DNA from 3 places in the Streptomyces sp. NPDC051109 genome. Region 3 is predicted to be linked to each of the others. Evidence: riboswitches for the same ligand, from Rfam matches in the RefSeq annotation. Region 3 holds a riboswitch; each other region holds the start of a gene.

Region 1 (2,257 bases), on a different contig from region 3:
CGCTCTGGCCGACCGAGACGGAGAGCTGGGAGAGGTGGCCGTACTGGGAGTACTTGCCGTCGGCGTGACGGATGACGACCTCGTTGCCGTACGCGCCGCCCCAGCCGGCGGAGACCACGGTGCCCGCGCCGACGGCGCGGACGGTGGTGCCCGAGCTCGCGATGAAGTCGACACCGGTGTGGTAACCGCTGGACCACATGGCGCCGGGGGTCTTGTACTGGGTGGAGATCCCGCCACCGCCGACGGGGGCGACGAAGCCGGCGGCGCTGACCGTGCCGGCGGCGGACTTGGCGGCGGCGCTCTTCTTGGCGGGCGCGGGCGCGGGCGCGGGCGCGGCGGGGGCCGGAGCGGCGGGGGCCGGAGCGGCGGCCGCGGAGCCCTCGGCGTCCGAGGCGGAGGCCGGGGCGGAGTCCGAGGACTTCTTCGCCGGGGCCGGGGCCGCCTTCTCCGCGGGAGCCGGGGCGTCCCCGCCCTTCACGCCGAGGGCCAGCTTCAGCCCGGGGTGGATCAGCGAGGGGTCGGCGCCGACGGCCTCGCGGTTGTCGGCGTACAGCTGCTGCCAGCCGCCCGAGAGGTGGCGGTCCTGGGCGATCTTGGAGAGGTAGTCCCCCGGCACGACCGTGTAGACGGCCGAAGTGGCCGGGGAGCCCTGCTCGGCAGCGGCGGGCGCGGCCTGGAGGGCCGCCGGCAACTGCGGGGCCTGCACGGGAGCCGCAGCGGGTGCGGCGGCCGGAGCGCCGGCCGCGTGGGCGCCGGCGGCACCCAGCAGCGGCAGCGCGAGGGCCGCACCGCCGGTGCCCGCGACGGCGAAGCCGCGCGCCACGGAACGGGACTTGGGACGTCGGTGCTTACCCTTTGCAGGCATGGCGAATTCCTCTCCGTCGCCTGCGAGGTGAGCTGTCGGGTTCGGACTGGAGATGTCCGGCCGTGCATGAACAGAACATGAACGGCTTCACCCCGAGCTGCTCCGATGCGAATGATCGGGAACAGCGGCCTACCTGGTTCCCCCGCTCCTGCCGCGCGCGTGAATAGTCGGGTGCGGTTTCCGGACGGCGGCAGGATTCGGCGGTCCATCCGGATCGATCGCGAAGGTAATCGAGTTGAGCCGCACCGAACAAGCCACGAATTTCCTGACGGATTCACAGAAGCGGGAATCCGCCGGAATTCCGGTCACCCTGCGTCCATTCCCCGGCGCCAACAACCGCCCCGGCCGGGCCATTCGGCTTCGACGATCAGGCACTCACGGTCACCGTATGATCTGGCTCACGGGGCCGCGCCCGATCTCGCCTCCGGTTATGGCAAGTTGGCCCCAAGTAGTGTAATTCGGACAGATCGCGACGACGCGGAGGAGTTCCCGTGACCCAGCAGATACCCCGGCCCCCGCGGACGGAGCCCGTACCGGAGCCCGAACTCGCGGGGGTGCGCAACTTCCGTGACGTGGGCGGCCTCCCGACCACCGACGGCCGGAGGGTCAAGCCGGGAATACTGTTCCGTAGCGGACATCTGGCACATGCCACCGAAACCGATGCAGAATTCCTCGCATCGCTCGGCCTGCACACCGTCTTCGACTTCCGCAACGACGCCGACCACGCCCTGGAGGGGCCAGACGTCGAGCTCCCCGGCGTACGGAACGTCAACATCCCGCTGTCGGATCCGGCCGACGGCAAGGAGTTCTGGAAGATGGTCCGCGACGGCGGCATCGAACAGCTCCGCGGACTCCTCGGCGGGGGGAGGGCCGCCGACCGGATGGCCACGTCGTACCGCTCGATGATCGAGAACCGCACCGCCGAGCACAGCCGGGTCGTGCACGCCCTCGCCGAGGAGAGCGTTCCGGCGCTCATGCACTGCGCGGCCGGCAAGGACCGGGCCGGCCTGGCGATCGCCGTCACCCTGCTCGCGCTGGGCGTCGAGCGCGAGGCGATCGTGGCGGACTACCTGGAGTCCAACGCCCCGCACCGCCGCTACCGGGTGCGCCGCGGCAGCGATGCGCCCGAGGCCCGCTCCCCCGAGGTGATGGAGTTGCTCTCGCCGCTCTTCGACGCCCGGGCCGAGTACCTGACGGCCGCCTTCGACGCCATCGACGAGCACTGGGGCGGGGTCGACCGGTACCTCGCCGAGGGCCTCGGACTCGCGCCCGAGACCCTCGACCGGCTGCGGGACCGGCTGCTCGACTGAGCCCGGCCGCCGTGAGCAGGAGCAGGCCGTCAGCCGCCGCCGACGGCCTGCTTCACCAGCGTCCTGCCGAAGTCCCACATCA
Region 2 (2,257 bases), on a different contig from region 3:
TTCGTTCACGCAGGAGCAGTGGAACGCCTCCGGCGGCCTCGAATTCGCCGAGCGCCCCGACCTCGCGAGCCGCTCGCAGCAGATCGCCGTCGCCGAGCGCGTGCTGGGCACCCAGGGCGCGCAGGCCTTCGGGCACTGCTCGGAGTCGGCCGGACTGACCCAGCAGGGCCCCGCGGCCGCCGTGGACCCGGGCCTGCCCGGCACGCTCGGCCCGATCGCCCCGAGTGCCTCGCGCCCCGACGACTCGGTCCCGGCCGGCGGCTCCGGCGCGAAGGCGCGGGACTTCGGCGCCCCGACCCCGGCTCCGGCCCCGGTCTTCACCCTTCCGCCGGCGCCGCTCGCGCCCAACAGCGGACTGCCCGTCATGCCCGATCCGGACGCGCCGTCCACCTCGCCGAGCGCCCCGGTGCTCCCGGGCGACCCGACGACGGCCCCGGGCACCCCGACGGCGCCCGCCGACCCGACGGCCCCGGGGAGCCCCACCGCGCCCGGGAGCCCGACGGACCCGACGGCTCCGGTCAACCCGGCCGACCCGAGCGCGCCCGGCGCCCCCTCGGCCCCTGGCCTCCCGGGGGCCACCACCGACCCGGCCGGCATCCCGGACCCCTCCGGCACCGGCAAGCACCGCGGTACGCCCGCTCTTGAGGTGCCCGTCGCCTCTGACGCGGCGTCGGACCCCTCGTACACGGTCCAGGCGGGCGACAGCCTCGCCGCGATCGCGTCTGCCAAGGGGGTCAAGGGCGGCTGGAACGCGCTCTACCAGGCCAACGAGCAGGTCATCGGCGATGACGCCAACCTGATCAAGCCCGGCCAGAATCTGGATCTAAGCTAGAAATAGCGGCACTTCGGGCACCCGTAAAAGGCTGAATGTCCGTTATCTGCAAGTGAGACATGTGTCTCTTCCGGTCAACTGGCGTGTCCCGCCTGGAGCCTTCCGCAAACCCCGCCCTCACCTGCGCAAACGCCGGTGAGGGGAGGGCAAGTAGGGGCCGTTTCTCCCCGGTGTTCCTCGTTGAACATCGGGGAGAGACCTGTCTACCTTCTGAGTCGCCCGCCACCGCGGGCTCCTTCGTCCGCATCGCCGAATCCTGCCGGCGGACGGAGGGAACAGTCGTCGCGTCAAGCGCCGAAGGCAGGAGCGGGGGAACCAAGGTAGGCGCCGGGAGCGGCCGTTGAGAGACGGCCGGGGAACCGGCTAGGGGTTAAGTCGTGCGCCAGTCGCGCGGCCGGGCACTCATCAGCCCGAACCCGACAGCTCACCTCGTAGGCGTCGGTGAGGAGAACTCCATGCTGATTTCCGGCAAGGGCAAGCACCGCCGCGCCTCCAAGGCCGCTCGCATCGTCACGCTCGCCGGTGTCGCCGGTGTCGCCGTCGCCGCCCCCCTGATGGCGGCCGGCTCGGCCTCCGCCGCCACCGCGTCCCAGTGGGACGCCGTCGCGAGCTGCGAGTCCGGCGGCAACTGGTCCATCAACACGGGCAACGGCTACTACGGCGGCCTGCAGTTCTCGTCTTCCACGTGGGCCGCGTACGGCGGCAAGTCGTACGCCGCGCAGGCCAACCAGGCCTCCAAGTCGCAGCAGATAGCCATCGCCGAGAAGGTCCTCAAGGGCCAGGGCAAGGGCGCCTGGCCGGTCTGCGGCAAGGGCCTCTCCAACTCTGCTTACGACGGTGGCGGCGCGACCGACACCCCGAAGAAGACGGAGACGAAGACCGAGACCAAGAAGACCCAGCCGAAGAAGACCGAGCCGAAGAAGGAGACCAAGCGCGAGAGCTCCGCGCCGGTCACCCGCTCGGAGCGCGCCGAGGCCCCCGTCGTGAAGACCGGCAACGGTTCGTACGAGGTCAAGTCGGGCGACACCCTCGGCACCATCGCCGAGGCCAACGGCGTCAAGGGCGGCTGGGAGAAGCTCTTCGAGCTCAACAAGGACATCGTCTCGGACGCCGACCTCATCTTCCCGGGTCAGATGCTGAAGCTCAGCTGAATCCTGCAGTGACAACCGCGGCCGCCCGAGCGGCGCCGCGGCAGCCCGACCGCCCGGCGCGTCTTCCCCTCACGCGCCGGGCGGCGGCGTTTTCCGGGACCCGGACCGGCCCCGGCCGGGTCCGGCCGGCTCCGATGTGCCGGCGTTCGAGGGCCCTATGTCCCGGAAGGCGGGTATTCGGGCCCTTTTTCGTCCCAGGAGGCGGGCGGTCGGCCGGTCGAGTGCCCGGAGCCGGTTAGGCTCTAGTCGGCGGGGCCATCCCACGGCCCGACAT
Region 3 (2,257 bases):
CTGGTGCGCAACCGGCTCGACGAGATCCCGCACGAGCTGGCCAATCCGCAGCGCCGGGCCGCCAAGGAGCTCTCCCGGCAGCTCTTCCCGTCGACCCTGCGCATGTCCCGGCCGCGCCAGGGCACCGAGGAGACGGTCGCCCGGATCGACTCCGCTGCCGTACGCGCCTTCTACGAGGCCCACGTACGCCCCGCCACCGCCACCGCGGTGGTCGTCGGCGACCTGACCGGGATCGACCTGGACGCCGTCCTGGGGGACACCCTGGGCTCCTGGAGCGGCAACTCCGCCGAGCCGCTCCCGGTTCCGCCGGTCACCGCCGACGACACGGGCCGCGTGGTCATCGTGGACCGGCCCGGCGCGGTCCAGACGCAGCTGCTCATCGGCCGGATCGGGCCGGACCGGCACGACCGGGTCTGGGCGGCCCAGGTGCTCGGCACCTACTGCCTGGGCGGCACCCTCACCTCACGCCTGGACAAGGTGCTGCGCGAGGAGAAGGGCTACACGTACGGCGTGCGCGCCTTCGGCCAGGTGCTGCGCTCCACCGCAGACGGCAAGGGCGCCTCGATGCTCGCCATCAGCGGCTCGGTCGACACCCCCAACACCGGCCCGGCGCTGGACGACCTCTGGAAGGTGCTCCGCACCCTCGCGGAGGGCGGCCTGACCGACGCCGAACGGGACGTGGCGGTGCAGAACTTGGTGGGCGTGGCCCCGTTGAAGTTCGAGACGGCCGCGGCCGTCGCCGGCACGCTCGCCGACCAGGTCGAGCAGGAGCTTCCGGACGACTACCAGGCGCAGTTGTACGCGCAGCTGGCCCAAACGGGCACGGTGGAGGCGACGTCGGCCGTCCTGGCGGCCTTCCCGGTGGACCGCCTGGTCACGGTCCTGGTGGGCGACGCCGCGCAGATCGAGGAGCCCGTGCGGGCGCTCGGGATCGGTGAGGTCACCGTCGTCACCAACTGACGGACATTCCAAGGGGCTCCGGCGGCTTGTCCGCCGGGGCCCCTTTTGTCTGTTTCGTGGAGAGGTTGCTCGTATGGGGTGTGGCGTATGCAACAAAAACGCGTGTCTGTTTGGCGATTGACTGATGATCCGCCTAGCGTCGGCCGTGCTGTCCGTCAGTTGTACGCGCCGCATCCGCGGCACCGGGCAGCGATCGCCGAGTCCCCGTCAGGCGCGAGCCTGGGGAGCCGGGGACCCACATGTGTCCCTGGGGTGAATCGGACCGCCTCGCCAGAGGGGGCCCGTAGGAGACCTTCCTGCTCCGAACCCGTCAGCTAACCCGGTAGGCGAGAAGGAAGGAAAGGATCAGCCCCTTCATGGCGTTTGGCAGTCGTGCCGCCGGTAAGCACCGTGGTTCCAGTCGTCTGAGCCGCAAGACCGCCGGTTACGCCGGCATAGCCGCCCTCGCCACCACCGGTGTCGTCGGCTCCCTCGCAGGCCCGGCGTTCGCCGCGTCGGACAAGGCCCCCTCCATGGAGGACACCGGTCTGAACGCCGTCGTGACGGCCGAGGACCTCCCGGGCCAGATCGAGGCCCAGGCCGACGCCCAGGAGCACGCGGCCGAGGCCGCGGCCCTGAAGGCGAAGGCGGAGGCCGACGCGAAGGCGCGCGCCGCCGAGGCCAAGCAGAAGGCCGAGGAGAAGGCGAAGGCCGAGCGCGAGGCCGCCGAGCGCGCCGCCCGCGAGGAGGAGCGCAAGCGCCTCAACACCTTCGTCGCCCCCGTCGACGAGTCCTACATCAGCACCCAGTGGCACGCGGGCGGCGGCATGTGGTCCTCCGGCAGCCACACCGGCATCGACTTCCACGCGGCCTCCGGCACCACGGTGCACGCGGTCGGCATCGGCACCGTGGTCGAGGCCGGCTGGGGCGGCGCGTACGGCAACAACGTCGTCATCAAGCACGCCGACGGCACGTACACGCAGTACGGCCACATGTCCTCGCTGAGCGTCTCCGTCGGCGACCAGGTCACCGCCGGCCAGCAGATCGGCCTGTCGGGCTCCACCGGCAACTCCAGCGGCCCGCACCTGCACTTCGAGGCCCGTACCGGCGCCCAGTACGGCTCGGACATCGACCCGGTCGCGTACCTGCGCCAGCACGGCGTCAACGTCTGACCCGCAGCACCGAAACCGAAGGCCCCGGCTCCCCGAGCCGGGGCCTTCGTGTTGGCTGTAAACATCGCCTATTTCCGCCCGCGCTCGGAATTTATCGCCCGGTGCAATAGAGTCCGCGTAACGACAGTCGGAAGTCGGAATTAGGC

What was found. Region 3 has a riboswitch for cyclic di-AMP ahead of ACIBAD_RS14585 (M23 family metallopeptidase). Riboswitches for the same ligand answer to the same signal wherever they lie in the genome.
Positions count from the first base shown of each region.
Region 1: it holds a riboswitch for cyclic di-AMP, as region 3 does, so the genes downstream of both, ACIBAD_RS18415 (peptidoglycan DD-metalloendopeptidase family protein) here and ACIBAD_RS14585 (M23 family metallopeptidase) in region 3, are expected to answer to the same signal.
Region 2: it holds a riboswitch for cyclic di-AMP, as region 3 does, so the genes downstream of both, ACIBAD_RS26905 (transglycosylase family protein) here and ACIBAD_RS14585 (M23 family metallopeptidase) in region 3, are expected to answer to the same signal.

Region 1 is NZ_JBITFF010000009.1:49,152-51,408, reverse strand. Features, by position in the region: gene ACIBAD_RS18415 (peptidoglycan DD-metalloendopeptidase family protein) at 1-865, opposite strand, end outside; cyclic di-AMP (ydaO/yuaA leader) riboswitch at 870-1,078, opposite strand; gene ACIBAD_RS18410 (tyrosine-protein phosphatase) at 1,357-2,175, shown strand; gene ACIBAD_RS18405 (aspartate aminotransferase family protein) at 2,205-2,257, opposite strand, start outside.
Region 2 is NZ_JBITFF010000016.1:126,394-128,650, forward strand. Features, by position in the region: gene ACIBAD_RS26900 (transglycosylase family protein) at 1-832, shown strand, start outside; cyclic di-AMP (ydaO/yuaA leader) riboswitch at 1,115-1,285, shown strand; gene ACIBAD_RS26905 (transglycosylase family protein) at 1,288-1,983, shown strand.
Region 3 is NZ_JBITFF010000006.1:325,614-327,870, reverse strand. Features, by position in the region: gene ACIBAD_RS14590 (pitrilysin family protein) at 1-960, shown strand, start outside; cyclic di-AMP (ydaO/yuaA leader) riboswitch at 1,145-1,303, shown strand; gene ACIBAD_RS14585 (M23 family metallopeptidase) at 1,317-2,111, shown strand.